4 regions of the Terribacillus sp. 7520-G genome follow, and region 2 is predicted to be linked to each of the others. Evidence: riboswitches for the same ligand, from Rfam matches in the RefSeq annotation. Region 2 holds a riboswitch; each other region holds the start of a gene.
What was found. A riboswitch is a leader RNA that binds a small molecule or an ion and turns the genes downstream of it on or off. The one in region 2 is predicted to bind S-adenosylmethionine.
Positions count from the first base shown of each region.

Region 1: it holds a riboswitch for S-adenosylmethionine, as region 2 does, so the genes downstream of both, CHH53_RS06675 (Na+/H+ antiporter NhaC family protein) here and CHH53_RS14370 (M20 family metallopeptidase) in region 2, are expected to answer to the same signal.
Region 3: it holds a riboswitch for S-adenosylmethionine, as region 2 does, so the genes downstream of both, CHH53_RS09625 (methionine ABC transporter ATP-binding protein) here and CHH53_RS14370 (M20 family metallopeptidase) in region 2, are expected to answer to the same signal.
Region 4: it holds a riboswitch for S-adenosylmethionine, as region 2 does, so the genes downstream of both, CHH53_RS01190 (LLM class flavin-dependent oxidoreductase) here and CHH53_RS14370 (M20 family metallopeptidase) in region 2, are expected to answer to the same signal.

Region 1 is NZ_NQFP01000015.1:173,823-178,114, forward strand. Features, by position in the region: gene CHH53_RS06670 (aspartate kinase) at 1-11, opposite strand, end outside; gene CHH53_RS06675 (Na+/H+ antiporter NhaC family protein) at 329-1,609, opposite strand; SAM riboswitch class I at 1,703-1,810, opposite strand; gene CHH53_RS06680 (DeoR/GlpR family DNA-binding transcription regulator) at 2,186-2,947, opposite strand; gene rhaA (L-rhamnose isomerase) at 3,001-4,254, opposite strand; gene rhaM (L-rhamnose mutarotase) at 4,267-4,292, opposite strand, start outside.
Region 2 is NZ_NQFP01000042.1:34,428-38,719, reverse strand. Features, by position in the region: gene CHH53_RS14375 (ABC transporter substrate-binding protein) at 1-1,350, opposite strand, end outside; gene CHH53_RS14370 (M20 family metallopeptidase) at 1,363-2,559, opposite strand; SAM riboswitch class I at 2,668-2,771, opposite strand; SAM riboswitch class I at 2,971-3,074, shown strand; gene CHH53_RS14365 (methionine biosynthesis PLP-dependent protein) at 3,153-4,268, shown strand; gene CHH53_RS14360 (aminotransferase class I/II-fold pyridoxal phosphate-dependent enzyme) at 4,265-4,292, shown strand, end outside.
Region 3 is NZ_NQFP01000024.1:59,087-63,378, forward strand. Features, by position in the region: gene CHH53_RS09585 (MarR family winged helix-turn-helix transcriptional regulator) at 1-243, opposite strand, end outside; gene CHH53_RS09590 (spore coat protein) at 361-684, opposite strand; gene CHH53_RS09595 (hypothetical protein) at 701-940, opposite strand; gene CHH53_RS09600 (arsenate reductase family protein) at 1,049-1,408, shown strand; gene gcvH (glycine cleavage system protein GcvH) at 1,492-1,881, shown strand; gene CHH53_RS09610 (ribonuclease M5) at 2,014-2,364, shown strand; gene CHH53_RS09615 (thioredoxin family protein) at 2,392-2,682, shown strand; gene CHH53_RS09620 (hypothetical protein) at 2,766-3,095, shown strand; SAM riboswitch class I at 3,155-3,256, shown strand; gene CHH53_RS09625 (methionine ABC transporter ATP-binding protein) at 3,360-4,292, shown strand, end outside.
Region 4 is NZ_NQFP01000001.1:252,448-256,739, reverse strand. Features, by position in the region: gene CHH53_RS01200 (NAD(P)-dependent oxidoreductase) at 1-451, opposite strand, end outside; gene CHH53_RS01195 (LLM class flavin-dependent oxidoreductase) at 556-1,563, shown strand; SAM riboswitch class I at 1,611-1,722, shown strand; gene CHH53_RS01190 (LLM class flavin-dependent oxidoreductase) at 1,826-2,845, shown strand; gene CHH53_RS01185 (NUDIX hydrolase) at 2,918-3,508, shown strand; gene CHH53_RS01180 (aminopeptidase) at 3,547-4,292, opposite strand, start outside.

The DNA of each region.
Region 1 (4,292 bases), on a different contig from region 2:
GCTACCTTCATCTGTCTCTCTCCATTACGCTTTTTCTTTACATAAGTAAAATAGTATCACAGAGTTTCTTCTGCTGGCTATATGAAAGACATAATTTTGAGAAAAAATCGACAAAGATGGTTTACATAATAAAATTATGGTTAATAAAAGGCGTTTTCGGCTGTCCGATAAATGCCGTACCTGCAAACCAGAAATCCGATCGGATGACAACTGATTGCACCCAGATCCACTCATTCCATCCATTCCCGTCACCATTCCAGCCTTCTTTTCAATCCGAAATTCCTTGCATAAAAAACCGCACAGCCTTGCTGCTGTGCGGTCCACTTTTTCAGCTGTTCTTCTTCGGGTATCCGATAAGGATAGCGATGATTCCGCAGACACCGATGAGGATAGGATAGAAGGAGTATTGCAAAATGCTGACTGGTGATATACCAGCCACACCGGCAACCGCCAGTAATTGGCCGCCATATGGCAAAAGGCCTTGAATCGCACAGGAGAAAATATCCAATATACTTGCGGTCTTTCGCCGATCTATCCCGTATTGATCCGCAATGTTTTTAGCGAGCGGACCTACGATCAATATAGAAATTGTATTATTGGCCGTAGATAAATCAGTAACTCCAACCAGACCGGCAATGCTGAATTCAGCACCTTTTTTCGATTTAATCCTCCGTGTTGAAAGGTGAAGCAGGTAATCGATTCCGCCGTTATATTTAATGACCTCTACCATTCCTGCTATCAGTATTGCAAGGAAAGCAATCTCATACATATCTGCCATTCCTCCGCCCATCGTCTGCACAAGATCCATTACATGATAGCTGCCATCAACCAAGCCAACTGCTCCAGCTAAAACAACACCAGACGCCAGAACAAGGAAAACATTCATTCCAGATAATGCAAAGACAATAACCAGAATGTAAGGAAGTATTTTTACCCAGCTATAGCTTCCATGATCCACTTGAGCCGTCTCACCCATTGTCATAATGCCTAAGATGATGCTCGTTACAATAGCTGCCGGCAGGACAATCCAAAAGTTCACCTTGAATTTATCCTTCATTTGAACACCTTGTGATCGTACGGCAGTAATGGTTGTATCCGAGATAAAGGATAAATTATCACCAAACATGGAACCGCCAATGATCGCAGCCATTACCAGCGCCATCGAAAGATCGGTATGTTCGCTTATCCCCACTCCGATTGGAGCCAGCGCAACAATCGTACCCACCGAGGTACCCATTGCCAGGGAGATAAAGCAGGCTATGATGAATAAGCCCACGACAAGCAGGTTTTGCGGTACAAATGCTAACGCAAAGTTTACAGTGGAGTCTACTGCACCCATGCCCTCTGCCACCCCTGAAAAGGCACCAGCCAAAAGAAAGATAATGACCATCAGCATGACATTGGAGTTCCCTGCTCCTTGACAAAAGATGTCAACCTTCCGCGAAAATGATTCTTTCCGATTCATAGCAAGAGCGACAGCACCTGCAATGACAATCGCCACTAAGACAGGAAACGCATAAAAGTCACCTGTAATGACCCCTGAACCAATGAATAAAATCAAAAAAACAACAAATGGGATCAGCGCCCATGGATTTCCTTTCTTCATCATTCCACCTCCAAAAATAAAAGCGACAAGTCTTGTCCGTTTTTCCTCTCAAAAAAGGCCCCATCTTGACAAGCAAGAAGAGGCATCCTGGCACTTTTCTTATCTATCAAGCCTCGGCTTGCTGGAGTTGGCACAGCAACTTCATCATAAAGTTCCGCTGCCGAGATTTCATCGGGCCAGTCCCTCCATCTCTCTTAATAAGAAGAAAAAATCGATTTTTTTGTCACAATAAATAAGAGAATACAGGATTCGTATTGCTTTATCAACAAAAATCCCATGGTTATATTATACTTTCGAAGGGATATCGATAGGCAGTGGATAAGATAGGGATTTGTTTGCAAACCAAAAAGGCTGTCCATTAAGGACAACCTTTCAAGATGGACGTCGAAAGCAGAGAATCCATAAGCGGAGGCTTCTTATCCTCCGAGGGTCGCTGATGCAATAACCGCTTTCAGATCCGGTTAGGATTTCAGCAATTCAAGCGCTTACAAAAATCAACGAGTTCAGAGGGATAAATGCTATTTTATTCCTCATACCATGCTTAGCGACCCCGCAAGCTTAATCCTGCGGGGTCGGTGATTAGTTCACGGCTTGGAACTCGATGTTCTGTTTTTCAAAATGGTTGCTTGTGATGGAATCTATCCCTGTATCTGTGTAGACCTTCGAAATCCTATCCAGACCGGTGATTGTGGCGAAAGCACGCTTGCCGAATTTACTGGAATCGGCCAGGAGGATTGTTTGTTCCGCTATCTCGATCATTTGCTTCTTCACGATCGCCTGCTGTTCATTCGAGTCACTCAAACCATGCTCGAGATGGACACTCTTGCACGAAAGGAAAGTTTTATCTACATAATAGGTCGTCAATGATCTCTCCGTCAGCGGTCCGACATAGGATAATGATTTTGACAGCAGCTGTCCGCCGAGCGAAATGACACGGATCTGATCCTTTGTACTGCAGGCAAGTGCCACTTTGATACTGTTGGTTATGATCGTCAGCGGCATATTCGGCAATTCTTTTGCCATATACCATGCTGTCGTGCTGGCATCGAGAATGATTCGTTCCCCGGTGTGGATATCGGAGACTGCCGCTTTGGCAATCGCTTGCTTTTCCTGCATATGCATTACTTCGCGTGCTTCATGCGCAATCTCCGTTGCCCCTTCTTCGATCCGCACAGCTCCGCCATGACTGCGATGGAGCAGCTGCTCCTTTTCCAGCTTCTCGAGGTCGCGCCGTATCGTCTCCTCGGTCACATGGAAGAGGGAGCTAAGCTCGGTGACCCGGACGCTTGCCCGTTCGTTGACCAGCTCGACGATCTTCCTTTGTCTTTCTGCAACTAACATACCTTTTCCTGCCTTTACCACGTTTTGATTATAGTGTAGCATAATCTGGCGTGTTACCGGCGTGCCATTTCATTTCTTTCATACTCTTTGACATGCTGCCACCAGGCAGTTCCGCGGGGTACTTGCATTTCCTGACAGAAGTAATCCCAAATTGCGCCGAATGGGTAGCTTTTCAGTTCTTCCATCAGCATAAGCCTTTCCGTGAATTGCCCTTTCTCCTGATAGTCCTTCAGCTCTTCATGAGGCGTGAGAAGTGCATACAGCAGTGCCTTTTGCATATTGCGTGTCCCGATCACCCAAGCAGCAACGCGATTGATGCTGGCATCAAAGAAATCAAGCCCGATGCGGATATTATCAAGTACTCGGTTCCGGACTAGCTCAAGTGCAATTTCCTTCAGCTCATCATCGAACGTCACCACATGGTCACTGTCCCAGCGGACCGGCCGGGAAACATGCAAGGCAATTTTATCGGTAAATGGCAGCATGCCACTGATCTTGTTGGAAACCATTTCTGTCGGATGATAATGCCCGGTGTCCATCAGCAGATGCTTGCCTCGAGTCAGCGCATAACCCATATAAAATTCATGGGATCCGACGACATAGGACTCGGAGCCAATGCCGAATAATTTGCTTTCCACAGCATCGATATTATATTTTTCATCGATTTCGACAGCAAATATTTGATCGAGTGAGCGTTTCAGACGTTCCCTTGGCGTCAGGCGGTCACTCGGCACATCCTTATATCCATCAGGGACCCAGATATTTGTAAGACTTGCCGTACCTAGTTCTTTGCCGAAATATTCCCCGATCCTGCGTGAAGCGATACAATGCTCGATCCAGAATTGTCGGATTTCTTCATTTGGGTGGGCAAGTGTCAGACCGTCGGCAGCTTTTTCATGCGAGAAGACAGTTGGATTGAAATCCAGCCCCAGCTCATGCTGCTTCGCCCACTCTACCCAATTGCGGAAATGCTCGGGCTTTATTTCATTACGCTCGACATGCTGGCCATCTGTCTCTGCATAGATGGCGTGCAGGTTAATGCGATGCTTACCCGGAATGAGGCGAAGCGCCATTTCAAGATCGGAGCGCAGCTCTTCGGGTGTCGTCGCTTTCCCTGGATAATTTCCAGTTACATCGATACCGCCTGACAGTTCATTCTGCTGCACTTCAAAACCGCCGATATCGTCACCCTGCCAGCAGTGAATGCTTATTGGTATCATTTTCAATTTTGCCAATGCTGCTTCGACATCGACACCTGCTGATTCGTATACTGATTTTGCCATTTCAAACGCTTTGATCACTGTCATCTGTCTTCCCCCTTAATCTAAATGGAATACCTCTTTCA
Region 2 (4,292 bases):
GGAATCCTGGCTCACCATTCCGGCTTGGTTTGGCGAGAAGAACGGAGACCAGCCAACCACTACCATATCCCAGTTAGCACCATCGCTCCATTTTTCCAAGTAAGTTGCCCATTCATAGGACTCGAGCTCGACATTGAAACCGACCGCTTCCAGCTGCTGCTCGGCAATCTCCGCGATTTTCTTATACTCTGCATGGTCATTGGAGAAGATGATTTTCACTGGCTGCCCATCATAAGAGCTGTCCTCCAGCAGCTTTTTCGCCTCATCCGGATCATAGGCCTCGAAGTCATCGATGTTTTGATCTGAGTAAAGAGCTGTTTGATCCGGAGTGAACAAGGCACCATCCAGATTGTAGAATTCACTGTTGCTATAAGTTGCCTTGGCGATGGCTTCTTTATCAAGCGCGGCATGAAGTGCTTCGCGGACTTTGATATCATCAAATGGCGCTTCGGATTTATCCGGTGTGATGACGGAATAGCCATTGCTTGAGATGGCAGGTTCGACGTTCGGTGTCGTATCGACTACATCATACAAATCAAGCGGAATGGACTGTACATAATCATATAAATCTGTCTTCAATCCATTGAGCATGACTTGAGGGTCTTTGACGATCTTGAAATGAATCGTATCCAGATAAGCTGTCTTCTTACCTGTCAAACCGCCCCAGTCTTCCTCTTTACGAGATTGATAATCTTTGAATTTGGAAAGGACGATTTCATTTCCGCGCTTCCAGGAATCGAATTTGAAGGGACCTGTACCGATCAGCTGTTCATTTGTCAGCGGCTGTTCACCAGCGGCTTCTGCTATGTCGGCAGGAATGATGACAGCAGATGCTTTCGGAGCAGCCAGATCGGTGAGCAAAGCGGCATACGGGTCTTTCAGCGTGATGACCAATGTCAAGTCATCTGTTGCTTCGACAGCATCCACATGTGTTGCTGTGATCTTACCGACGGAAGAGACCTTGAGCCAGCGTTCGATCGATGCTTTGGCATCCTCAGCAGTCACGTCCTGGCCGTTGTGGAATTTCAGTCCATCACGCAGGGTGATCGTGTATGTTTTCTTGTCATCGCTGACGGTATAGTCGTCGGCTAGTAAAGGACGAGCCTGGTAATCCTTATCGAGGGCGAACAGGCCTTCATAGATATGCCAGCCTATTTTTCTCGCAGCGCTTTCACCGGAATACATCCAGTCCAGTGTGTCGGGATCCGCTGTCATGGCAACGTTCAAGTCGCCGCCTTCCACGGGTTCTCCGCCGCTTGCGCCGGAACTGCTGCTGGAATTGCCGGAGCATCCGAACAGTGCGATGGTAGCCGCCAAGCCTAATGATATAAGTGCAAATCTCTTCTTCAAGACATTTCCTCCTTAGCTTCCCAATAACGAGAATACGATTTTCGTGAACGCTTTTTCGGTGATGAGCAATGCGCGCTCATCGATGTCGAATTTCGGATGATGATGCGGATAGTGTGTGCCTGTATCCTCGTTGCGGGAGCCAACTTTAAAAAAGCTGCCGGGTTTTTCCTGCAGGTAATAAGCGAAATCTTCCGCTCCCATCCCGGTTTCAAGCTCTATTACCTGTTCTTCGCCGAATTGCTCGGAGAACAGCCTCTGCAAAAGAGCAGTCTCCTCAGGATGATTATAAAGCGCAGGATAGCCGTGCAGGTAATCGATGGAATAGGTTGCGCCGAATCCGCTCGTGATCCCCGAAACGATTGCTTCTATCTGCTGTCTGACCTGCTTGCGGATGTCGGCATTGAATGTCCGGACCGTGCCTTCCAATTTGGCTGTATCCGGAATGACATTGAACGCATTGCCGGACTGGAAGACACCCAGTGTCACAACCGCGGATTCCAGCGGGCTGACTCTGCGGCTGACAATCTTCTGCAAGGCGCTTACGATATCACTGCCGATGACGATTGGATCGACAGCTTCCTGAGGAGCGGCGCCATGCCCCCCTTTTCCTTGGATGGTGATCGAAAATTTATCCACTGCGGCCATTTTGAATCCTTCGCCGACACCGATTTTCCCGACAGGGGCAGCAGAGTTAAGATGTGCGCCGTAGACATAATCGACGCCGTCGAGTGCTCCATCTTCAATCATCGCCTTGGCACCGCCGGGCGGTACTTCCTCAGCAGGCTGGAACAGGAAGACGACTTTGCCTTTCAGGCTGTCCTTATGCTTGATCAATGCTTTGGCAGTCCCGAGCAGTGCAGCCGTATGACCGTCATGCCCGCAAGCATGCATCACACCAGGTATCTGGGAGCGATAGGCTGTTTCTTTCTCGTCCTCTATCGGCAGGGCATCGAAATCAGCCCTGAGGGCAATCGTCGGCCCAGTCTCTTTCCCTGACAGCGCTGCGACAATGCCGTAGCCGCCGATATTTGTCTGGATATCCTCATATCCGAAGCTGTGCAGCTTATCAGCGATGAAACGGGCTGTTTCTGTCTCTTGAAAACTCAATTCAGGATGCTGATGCAGATATCGTCTCCATTCGACGACTTCTGCGAAATCCTGTTCCAATTCCTTATGTACCTCCGCAAGGGTCTGCTTTGTGGTCTCCATCCTATAGCCTCCTGTAATAATCTTGATATCTCCAATGAAATTAATCGGATTTTGTCTTAAAAAAAGGCCCCTTCCACAAGAAGAGGGCCATTTTTCAAGCTTCCGCTCTTCTTATCTTCAGTGTCAAACACCTGGAATTAGCACAGTACTGCGGCTTGCAGCCTGTTGCTTTGGTTTCTTAGGGCCATTCCCTCCACCAATCTGGATAAGAAATATCAGTTGTAAGGAAAAGGATAGACCGAAAAGTACTGGGTGTCAATCCTATTTTTTTACTTTGACTGCCATCAAAAACGGCTTTGCCTAAAAAAATCAACAGAAATAATTGTATTTGATGGAAAATTATCAAAAATATCTTGACTGGATTTTCCTGTATGTTAACATGGCTATAATATAAAAAATGAATAGTGATTTTTCTTATCAAGAGAGACGGAGGGAATTGGCCCTATGATGTCTCAGCAACCAGTCTGTCCAGACACGGTGCTAATTCCAAAAGGTATCCGCCTTAAAGATAAGAAGCTGATTCGGTTATGACTGGACCTTCTTCCTTTTTGGGGAGAAGGTTCTTTTTTTTATATAGAAGGGTGAGAATCGATATGGGAAGTAGCTTAGAGACAACATTTGTACAGATAGGAAACCGAAGTGATGAAGTGACAGGTGCTGTCAATCCGCCGGTTTATCTTTCCACTGCTTATGCACATGGCGGAATCGGGGAATCGACTGGTTATGATTATACCCGGACGAAGAACCCGACTCGGGCTGTTCTGGAGGAAGGATTCGCAAAGCTTGAAAAAGGTGACCGGGCTTTTGCCTGCAGCTCGGGCATGGCAGCGATCCAACTCGTATTATCACTTTTCCGATCCGGAGACTCCCTGCTCGTGCCGGAGGATATTTATGGCGGCACCTATCGACTGTTCGATTTCTATTCGGAATCATACGGAGTGACGCCGATTTACGCTCCATTTCGGACAGTGGGAGAAACAGCAGCGATGATTACGGATGAGACAAAAGCGATCTTCCTGGAGACACCTACAAATCCACTGATGCAGGAAATCGATATGGATGCATATGCGCAACTGGCGAAAGCACACGGTCTGTTGCTGATTGTCGACAATACATTCCTGACGCCTTATCTCCAGCAGCCAATTACACATGGGGCAGATATCGTCATCCATAGTGCGACGAAATATATCGGCGGACATAATGATGTACTGGCTGGACTGGTCGTGAGTAAGGGCGTAGAGCTGTCAGAGCGCCTGTCTGTACTCCATAACGGCATCGGTGCCGTGTTATCCCCGCTCGATTCCTGGCTTCTCATCCGTGGCTTGAAGACGCTGCCGCTCCGAATGCGGCAGCATCAAACCAATGCCAAGCGCATCGCGGCATATTTGAAAGAGCAGCCAAAGGTGGAGGATGTCCTATACGCAGGCAAGGGCGGCATGCTTTCTTTCCGGGTCAAGGACAGTAAATGGGTCGATCCGTTCCTGCGCAGCCTGAAGACCATTACATTTGCAGAAAGCCTTGGCGGAGTGGAGAGTTTCATTACATATCCAACGACACAGACCCATGCCGATATCCCTCTTGAAGAAAGGGAAGCCAGGGGAATATGCGATCGGCTGCTCCGTTTCTCGGTCGGGATCGAAGAAGCGGATGATTTGATCGGAGATTTGCAGCAAGCATTCCAAAGAGTGGATCAGGAGGTCATCTTATGAGCGAACAGCATTTGGAAACGGCGT
Region 3 (4,292 bases), on a different contig from region 2:
ACCTCGTATCACCAGGTTCTTCTTGGCGAGCTTATCAATGATCTTCGTCACCGTCGTCTGTTCTCTCTCTGTCAGTTCGGCAAGCTCTTTTTGTGTGATATCATCCTGCTTGTCCAATTCCGCTATCAGGGAGAATTGCTCGGGTGTCAGTTCGAACTGCTGGAGCATGCGGGAGGTCTCCCGTTTCAAGGATAGGTAAGTCCTGGATAAAATCAATCCCAACTCGTCCTGTGTCCTGCTCATGATTTGCTCCCTTCAAATAGTTGCACATGCAAGTATATTACAGGATGGAACTCCGTCCGTCAATAATTTTTTAGGTTCAATGAAAGAGGACAACCAGCAGCTGATTGTCCATCTGTCTCATGTATAAGGAAGTTCCTGGCGTGTCTTGCTGAATTGCTGATAGGCTTGATCCACCTTTTGCTGCGCGGCTTGTTCCAGGCTGTACCAGCCGTGCTGGAACATCAAGTTATACAGATTGCGCTGGGCATCCTGTGTTTCCTTGAAAATGCGAGCCGCTGTTTCATAAAGCGATTGATTGCTCATTTCATTAAGTGCAGTACTATACGAAGCTGTCATATACTTTTCGGTTGCAAGCAAATCAGTCACATGATCCCGGTCATTCATATCCTGCGTCGTCGGTACAGTCGTTTGCGGATTCTGTATCTTCTGGTTCTCTGGCATGGTGCTCCCTCCTTCCTTAATTGAGCGGTTTCGTCTTCAAATGCTCCAGTAGCATGTCATAATGGCGCTGGTGCATCTGGCCGACAGTATGCAAGGCTTCCTGGGCATCTGTAAGCTGTACTTCCCTGGCAGCATGCTGTGCTTTCTTGGCGGCATTCAGATTCCAATTGAGCATATCGGCCAAGTACAGCAAGTCCTTTTCGGAAATCATCTCCGGCGGCTGCAGCATGACATCGTGTGTATTTCCTGCTGGCATGGGATCCCTCCTTTTTCCTTTCTATCGTGCCCGGGATCCATTCGTTTATTCTGTGCAAATGTTGCATAGGACTATGCTAAAATAACAGTATGAAAGGAAGGGGATTACATGTTCCGATTTTATTGGTACCCGAATTGCAGCACATGCAAAAACGCAAAAAAATGGCTGGATGCGAATGGGATATCGCATGAAGCAATACATATCGTCGAGACTCCGCCAAGTCCTGAAGTGCTGCAGGAAGCAGCGGACAAAAGCGGCCTGCCGCTTACCAAACTGTTCAATACGAGCGGGAAAGTCTATCGCGAGGGCGGCTATAAGGAGAAAATCAAAGGTGCCGATGACGCCCAGCTCAAGGCATGGCTGTCTGAAAACGGTATGCTGATCAAGCGTCCGCTTTTGATAGGGGAGGATGCGGCTGCTGTCGGTTTCAAGCCGGAAATGTACGAGAGTGTGACTGCCGCGAATTAAGCTGAATCGGTGGTAATTTTATCTATTACCTCTTATAGTAAATATGTTAGCTATTCTTGTAGAAAATAGGTGGAGGAATAAAAATGAGCAACTTACCGAAAGATCTACGTTACACGGAAGAACATGAATGGATCAAAAAAGAAGAAAGCAATCAGTACCGGATCGGCATAACCGACTTCGCCCAGGATGAACTCGGGGATATCGTATTCGTGGAACTGCCATCCGTTGGTGATGAATTGAAAGCGGACGAGCCATTCGGCAGCGTCGAATCTGTCAAGACAGTATCCGAGCTGTATGCTCCGATCAGCGGTAAAGTCGTGGCTGTGAACGAAGACTTGGACGACAGCCCCGAATTTGTAAATGAATCCCCATACGAGAAGGCATGGATGATCGTGGTGGAAGCAGACGATGAAGCAGCTTATGAAAGCCTGCTTTCGGTAGAGGATTACGAAGGAAGAATCAAAGAGGATTAATTTTTGCTGCCCTTGTTGGCAAGGGCAGCGGTTTCTTTTCATATACTATGGCAAGCGTCATTGCTAAGCTGCCTTTATTCGGAGCACGGGCAAGGAAGCAATCAAATATCGATCAGAATAGGTGATGCCAGTATGGGTGATGAAGAAAAGGTCATTATTGTGGAAGGACGCTCGGATAAAGAGCAGATAAAGAAGATCATCGATGAGGAAGTGACGATCATCTGCACCAATGGAACATTGGGCATCGAGCGGCTGGAACAGCTTTTGTATGACTATGACTTGGATCACAAGCAAGTATATATCATGGTGGATGAGGACAGCGCCGGACATAAGCTGAGGAAACAGCTTGCCAGAGAGCTTCCGCATGCCCAGCATATTTACGTAGACAGAACCTATCGAGAGGTAGCGGCGACCCCGGCACCTGAATTGGCCACGGCCCTGCTTAGCCGAAGTATCATGGTGCATCCATTCTTCCTCGCCTGATGAAAGAAGGGATGAATTATCAACGTCATCGAAAAAGAGGTCCGGGAAGTCATTCGGCAGGAACAGGCAAGGATATTTGTGCATACACCGTTCTGCGGCACATGCCAGCTTGCCGAGAAAATGCTCCTGACAGTGGAGACTTTGACGGGCCAGGAATATTATCATAAACTGAACGCCTCCCTATTTCCGGTTTTCATGCAGGAATATCGGATTGAGAGCGTACCTTGTCTGATTGTCTTTGAACAAGGGGAAGTTCAGGAGAAAATATATGCGTTTCATTCTGTCCAGCATATGCTGGCAAAAACGCTGGGTGAATAAAACAGCTTTCCAATTGGAAAGCTGTTTTTTCTTGCAGGAATTCGGAGGGCACGGAGCCAAATACAAAGCAGGGGGGATGAAGGATGATCATGGAAGAACTGGAAAAGCTCAAACGGCAAATCGAGGCAAGGGAGGATCTGCTGCCTTTATGCAATGACAAACGGCTGAAGGTCTTTATAGAATGGGAAGATGATCATTTCGATTTGCATATTGATAGGAGCAGTCTGACGACGCCGGCCACGAAGCCTTATGGATTTCTGTATATCCGTACGGATGAGCGCACACTTCATCAGCTTCTTGCGGGCCAAGTGCAGCTTCGCAGTTTATGCGACAGGCAGGTAGTGGAAGGGGATTATCAGCATATCCTTCTTATGGAAGCGCTTTTGTTCCTTGGAGCCCGTGGCAGTTTGTAATATATGTTGACAGAACTTTGTACTAGTGCTAAACTCCTTTTTAGCAATCATATATAAAACTCTTATCAAGAGTGGCGGAGGGACTGGCCCGATGAAGCCCGGCAACCACAGGTTTTCCTGTATGGTGCCAATTCCTGCAGGGAAACCTGTACAGATGAGAGAACAATTTTCGCAACCAAAAGCGTCTTTTTGTTCTCATGACAAAAAGACGCTTTTTTATGTTTTTTATGTTTGCAGAGCAACATGGGGAAGGAGGAGCGGATATTGATTACCATCAAGAACCTCTCCAAAATATATCGTACGAAAAAACAGAATATTACAGCGGTTGATCAGCTTGACTTGACGATCGAGTCGGGTGAAATCTTTGGTGTGATCGGGTACAGCGGTGCTGGTAAAAGTACCTTCGTGCGCTTGCTGAACCGTCTGGAAGAACCGACAGCCGGTGAAATAATCATCAATGGCAAGGATATTGTAAAACAGCGGAAAAACGAACTCCGGCTTGCCAGACAGGAAATCGGGATGATCTTCCAGCACTTCAATCTGCTATGGTCCCGTACGGTGCACCAAAACATCGCTTTTCCACTGGAAATAGCGGGCGTACCGAAAAAAGAAAGAAAAGCGAAGGTTGATCGATTGATTGAGCTTGTCGGTCTGAAAGGACGCGAAAATGCTTACCCATCCCAATTAAGCGGCGGTCAGAAGCAGCGTGTCGGCATTGCGAGAGCACTGGCGAACGATCCGAAAGTACTGCTGTGTGATGAAGCGACATCTGCATTGGATCCGGAAACGACAGACAGCATCCTCGATCTGCTGGTGGACATCAACAAACGTCTCGGTTTGACGATCGTCATGATCACGCATGAAATGAATGTCATCCGTAAAATCTGCCATCGTGTTGCCGTAATGGATACCGGCAGGATCGTGGAGAAGGGTGATGCAGCGGAAGTGTTCCAAAATCCGCAGCAAGCGATCACGAAGCGTTTCGTCCAGCAATTGGATGGAAGCGAGCAATATGAATCCTTATCGGCGGCTGCGATGAAAGAAGGTTCAGGCACGATCGTGAAGCTTTCCTTCTCAGGGGACAATGTCAATCAGACAGTTGTCAGCCAGACCGCGAAGCAATTTGATGTGGACATCAATATCCTGCAGGGGAATGTACTGCAGACACAAACCGGCGCAGTCGGCAGCCTGTTCCTG
Region 4 (4,292 bases), on a different contig from region 2:
TCTCAAGCAGTGGGGTGATTTCTTTTACATCCTTTTCATCACCGCCGACAAGGAAGTGCAGCTTTCCTTGCTGAGCCGGTGCCTTGGATCCGGAAACGGGTGCATCGACAAAGCGGATATCATGAGCTCGAGCTGCTTTTGCCATCTCCTTCGTGAAAGCGGGCTTGACAGTGCTCGCATCGACCCATAAGCCATTCTTTTTCATGCCGCTGAAAAGTCCGTCTTCACCAAAGATGACAGCTTGGACTGCTCCTGGATCTGTCAGCATCGTAAATACGATATCAGCTTGCTCCCCGACTTCACGAGGCGAGTCAGCCCAGACAGCACCTTTGTCCATCAACGCGTGTGCTTTCTCTTTTGTACGGTTGAAAACGACTAATCGCTCTCCCTTTTCCAGCAGATTGGCAGCCATGTTTTCTCCCATTATTCCTAGTCCGATAAATCCGATCATATAAGCACCATCCTTTATATTGGAGTCTTTTCTAGCATACAGAAAAACGGATTGTTTTTAAAAGTCTTTCGCACAGGATATGATACAAAGAAGGAGTGAAGAAAATGAAGCTTAGTATATTGGATCAATCCCGGATCAAAGAAGATGGCAGTGCGGCAGAAGCACTGGAGGAAACGGTGCGGCTGGCTGAGCTGGCGGATCAGCTTGGCTATACACGATTCTGGGTTTCCGAGCATCACAGCGGCAGCCTGGCGCATAGCAGTCCAGAGCTTATGATGGGTCATCTGGCTGCACGGACGAGCCGCATCCGTATCGGTTCAGGCGGTGTCATGCTGCCTCATTATAGTGCGTATAAAGTGGCAGAAAATGCAAGATTGCTTGAAGCGCTCCATCCAGGAAGAATCGATCTTGGCATCGGAAGGGCGCCTGGTGGTATGCCGGCTGCGAAAAGAGCATTGCAGGAGCATAAATCTGTGCCGGAGGATTGGTATGATCAGCAGATACGGGACCTGCTTCATTACCTGGATATAAGAAAAGAAGACAAGCATCGGTTCGGCGACTTGCGGGCGATGCCTGAAATCGGCACCGCCCCATCTGTATGGCTGCTCGGCGGCAGTGCCGGAAGTGCAGGGCTTGCTGCGTATCATGGAATCGGATTCGCCTATGCGCAATTCATCCGTGGGGAAAAGGATGCAGCGGTGCTGGATGTATATCGAAAATCCTTCCGGAAGAATGAACAGGAGCCGCAAATGATGGTCAGTCTCTTCCTTTTCTGTGCAGAAACGACGGAAGCTGCAGAAGCCTTGGCCAAAAGTCATGAGGTTGCCTCGCTTTTGCAGGAGCAGGGAAGACCAGTGAAAGGGATGCTCCGCCCGGATACAGCGTCAGCCTATAAGCTGTCTCCTTATGAAAAGGAGCGCCTGGAAGACAACCGCCCGACCATGGTGATCGGGACACCTGATGAAGTACTTCAGCAATTGGATGAGCTGGAGAACTATTACGGAGCGGAGGTCGAGTTCATGCTGACCAGCCCCGTTTATGAAGAGAAAGCAAGACAAAATGGGTTCCGCCTGTTGATGGAGGCCCATCGGCGCCGCAGTTATTCTGTTTGAATCGGACACCGCTATTCTGGTATAGTAAGAGTGATAATTCATAAGAAATCTTATAACGAGTGGCGGAGGGAAAGGCCCGATGAAGCCCGGCAACCCACTGCAGGAGGGCAGTCCTGCAGGAAGGTGCTACGACCTGCAGCAAAAGCTGCGTGATAAGATGACGACGGCTGCAAACAATGGCTTCTTCTCATCGAAGAAGCTTTTTTAGTAGATTTGATGTGTCGTTCGGTAGGATTTCCTATGTGCAAAAGGAGTAATAACAATGAAATATGCATACTGGCAGCCAGTTTCAAACAGCTGGCTGCGTCATGTGGAGGATGGGGGGCCGCTGCGTTTGACGTGTGTCCAAGAAATAGCGCATATGGCGGAAACCTTGGGGTTCGATGCCGTATTCCTTCCAGATACTTACCTATACCAAGGGAAAAATGCCGATCAGAAGCTGGACTTTTGGGAAACGGCTGGAGCGATAGCAGAAGCAACCGATAAATTGCATATCATGGCAGCGGTCCGGCCCAGTATCGATCAGCCGGCAGAAGCTGCCAAGCAGGCGGTGAAGATCGACGGAATCAGCAATAGCCGCTTTTCCCTGGCAGTCGTTTCATTTCTGCGTGAAGAGGAAAGAAAGCGTCAAGCTGGCGATATAGAAGGAACGGAGGAATTCTATCTCCAGACAGAAGAATTCTTCGAAGTACTGCGGGGAGTCTGGACTGCCGGCAGCTACACATACGATGGACTGTACTATCAAGTGGAGCATGTCGATCATTTGCCTGCCGGAAAGAAAAAAGAGATTTCCCCTTTATATGCAGGCGGGGAAAGCGACTACTTACGCCAGACAATTGCCGAGACATGTGATGCGTATGTCATGAAGGGCGGCACAGTGCAGGAAGTGGCCAGTATGATTGCCGATATGCAGATTCGCCGGGAAGCATCTGGCAAGTCCGCGTTCACGGAGTTTGGCATGACAGCTTATGTCATATGCCGTGACTCAGAGGAAGAAGCCATCCAGGAATGGGAAAGGATTACCAGTTCCGACTATGAAGCATATGTAACGGAGGAGGAGCTGGCGCAGAAAAGCAGGATAAGTGACGATGCTGTTTCTGCCAGAGGACTGCGGCCAAACTTTGTCGGGACACCGATGCAGATTGCACAGCGGATACTGGCTTATGAGCACGCAGGTGTCAGCCTATTGCTGCTTCAGTTTTCCCCGCAAAAACGAGAGATGGAGCGTTTCGCCAAAGAAGTCATCCCATTGGTGGAGGAAATGCGGGAAGATTCCATTTAATTGGGAATGAGCGGTGGACAATCTTATTTTTATCGCGTACATTAGAAAAAAAGAGTGAGTATGGGGGAAACTATGGAGCTATTGACGATTTTCGATGGGCAGCACCGGGAAATAGGAGTGAAAGAAAGACAGGCAGTCCATCGCGATGGGGACTGGCATGAGACTTTCCACTGCTGGTTCGTGGAGCATGATGGTACAGAACCATACATTTATCTACAGCAGCGTTCTGCTAATAAAAGCGAATTTCCCGGGAAATACGACATTACTGCAGCTGGTCATCTGGGAAGCGGCGAAACGCCCGTAATAGGCGGCTTACGTGAGATACAGGAAGAATTGGGTGTCACGCTTCAGGAAAGTGATCTATTTTATAAAGGTATCATCCAAGAGGAATTATTCGCCAAGGATCTGATCGATCGGGAGTTCTGTCATCAATTTTTCTATTACTTGGAAGAATTGCCGGAGATCTTGCTGAATGAAGAAGTGATACAGATTGTCAGGATGAAGGTGAATGACTTGGAAAGACTCGTGGAAGGCAAAGCGAAAAGCGTGGAAGCGGAAATCGTTGCGGGAGCTCCCTGTCAGCGAATCGAGATTACACATGAAGAACTTTGCCCTCATCAGCTTGATTATTATCGGGAAGTCATCATGATCTGCCATACATAAAAAAGGAACAGCAATGCCGCTGTTCCTTTTTTATTTCATCAGAAAGCCCAATTCCCTTTTTCGAAGATGGGTTCGATTGTGCCATCCGGCGTTTCGCCTGTGATGGATAATTCCCCGGATCCGACCATGAAATCAACATGTGCCAGACTGTAGTTGAATCCGATCGACTCCAATTCCTCTTTCGATTTGCTGCGGGCATCCTTCACGCACATGCCGATTGCTTGTCCAAGTGCCAAATGGCAGGAAGCATTCTCATCGAATAATGTGTTGTTGAAGACGATGCCGGATTGGGAAATCGGTGATTGATGCGGCACGAGCGCAACCTCCCCAAGGAAGCGTGCGCCTTCATCGGTATCCAGCAGATTCTTGAGCGTGTCATAGCCTTTTTCTGCTGAGAAATCGACGACTTTGCCATTTTCGAAAGTTAGTGAAAAGTTCTCAAGCAAAGTGCCGGCATAATTCAAAGGTTTCGTACTGCTGACTGTCCCATTTACTCCATTTTTTACTGGGATAGTAAAAACTTCTTCTGTTGGAAGGTTTGGTATATATGTAGAGCCATCTTCTTTCATGAATTCTGCACAAGTCCAGAAGGATTCCGGATGCAGTTCAATCGTCAAATCGGTTCCAGGACCGGTATAATGCAGCTTGCGATAGTCGCGTGCATTCAAATGATCAGCGTTTTTCTTCATTGCCGCGACATGCTGTTCCCATAGCTCGACCGTATTTTCCTGATCGGAGCGGGTAGTGAAGAAGATTGCATCCCATAGCTTATCGACTGCTGCTT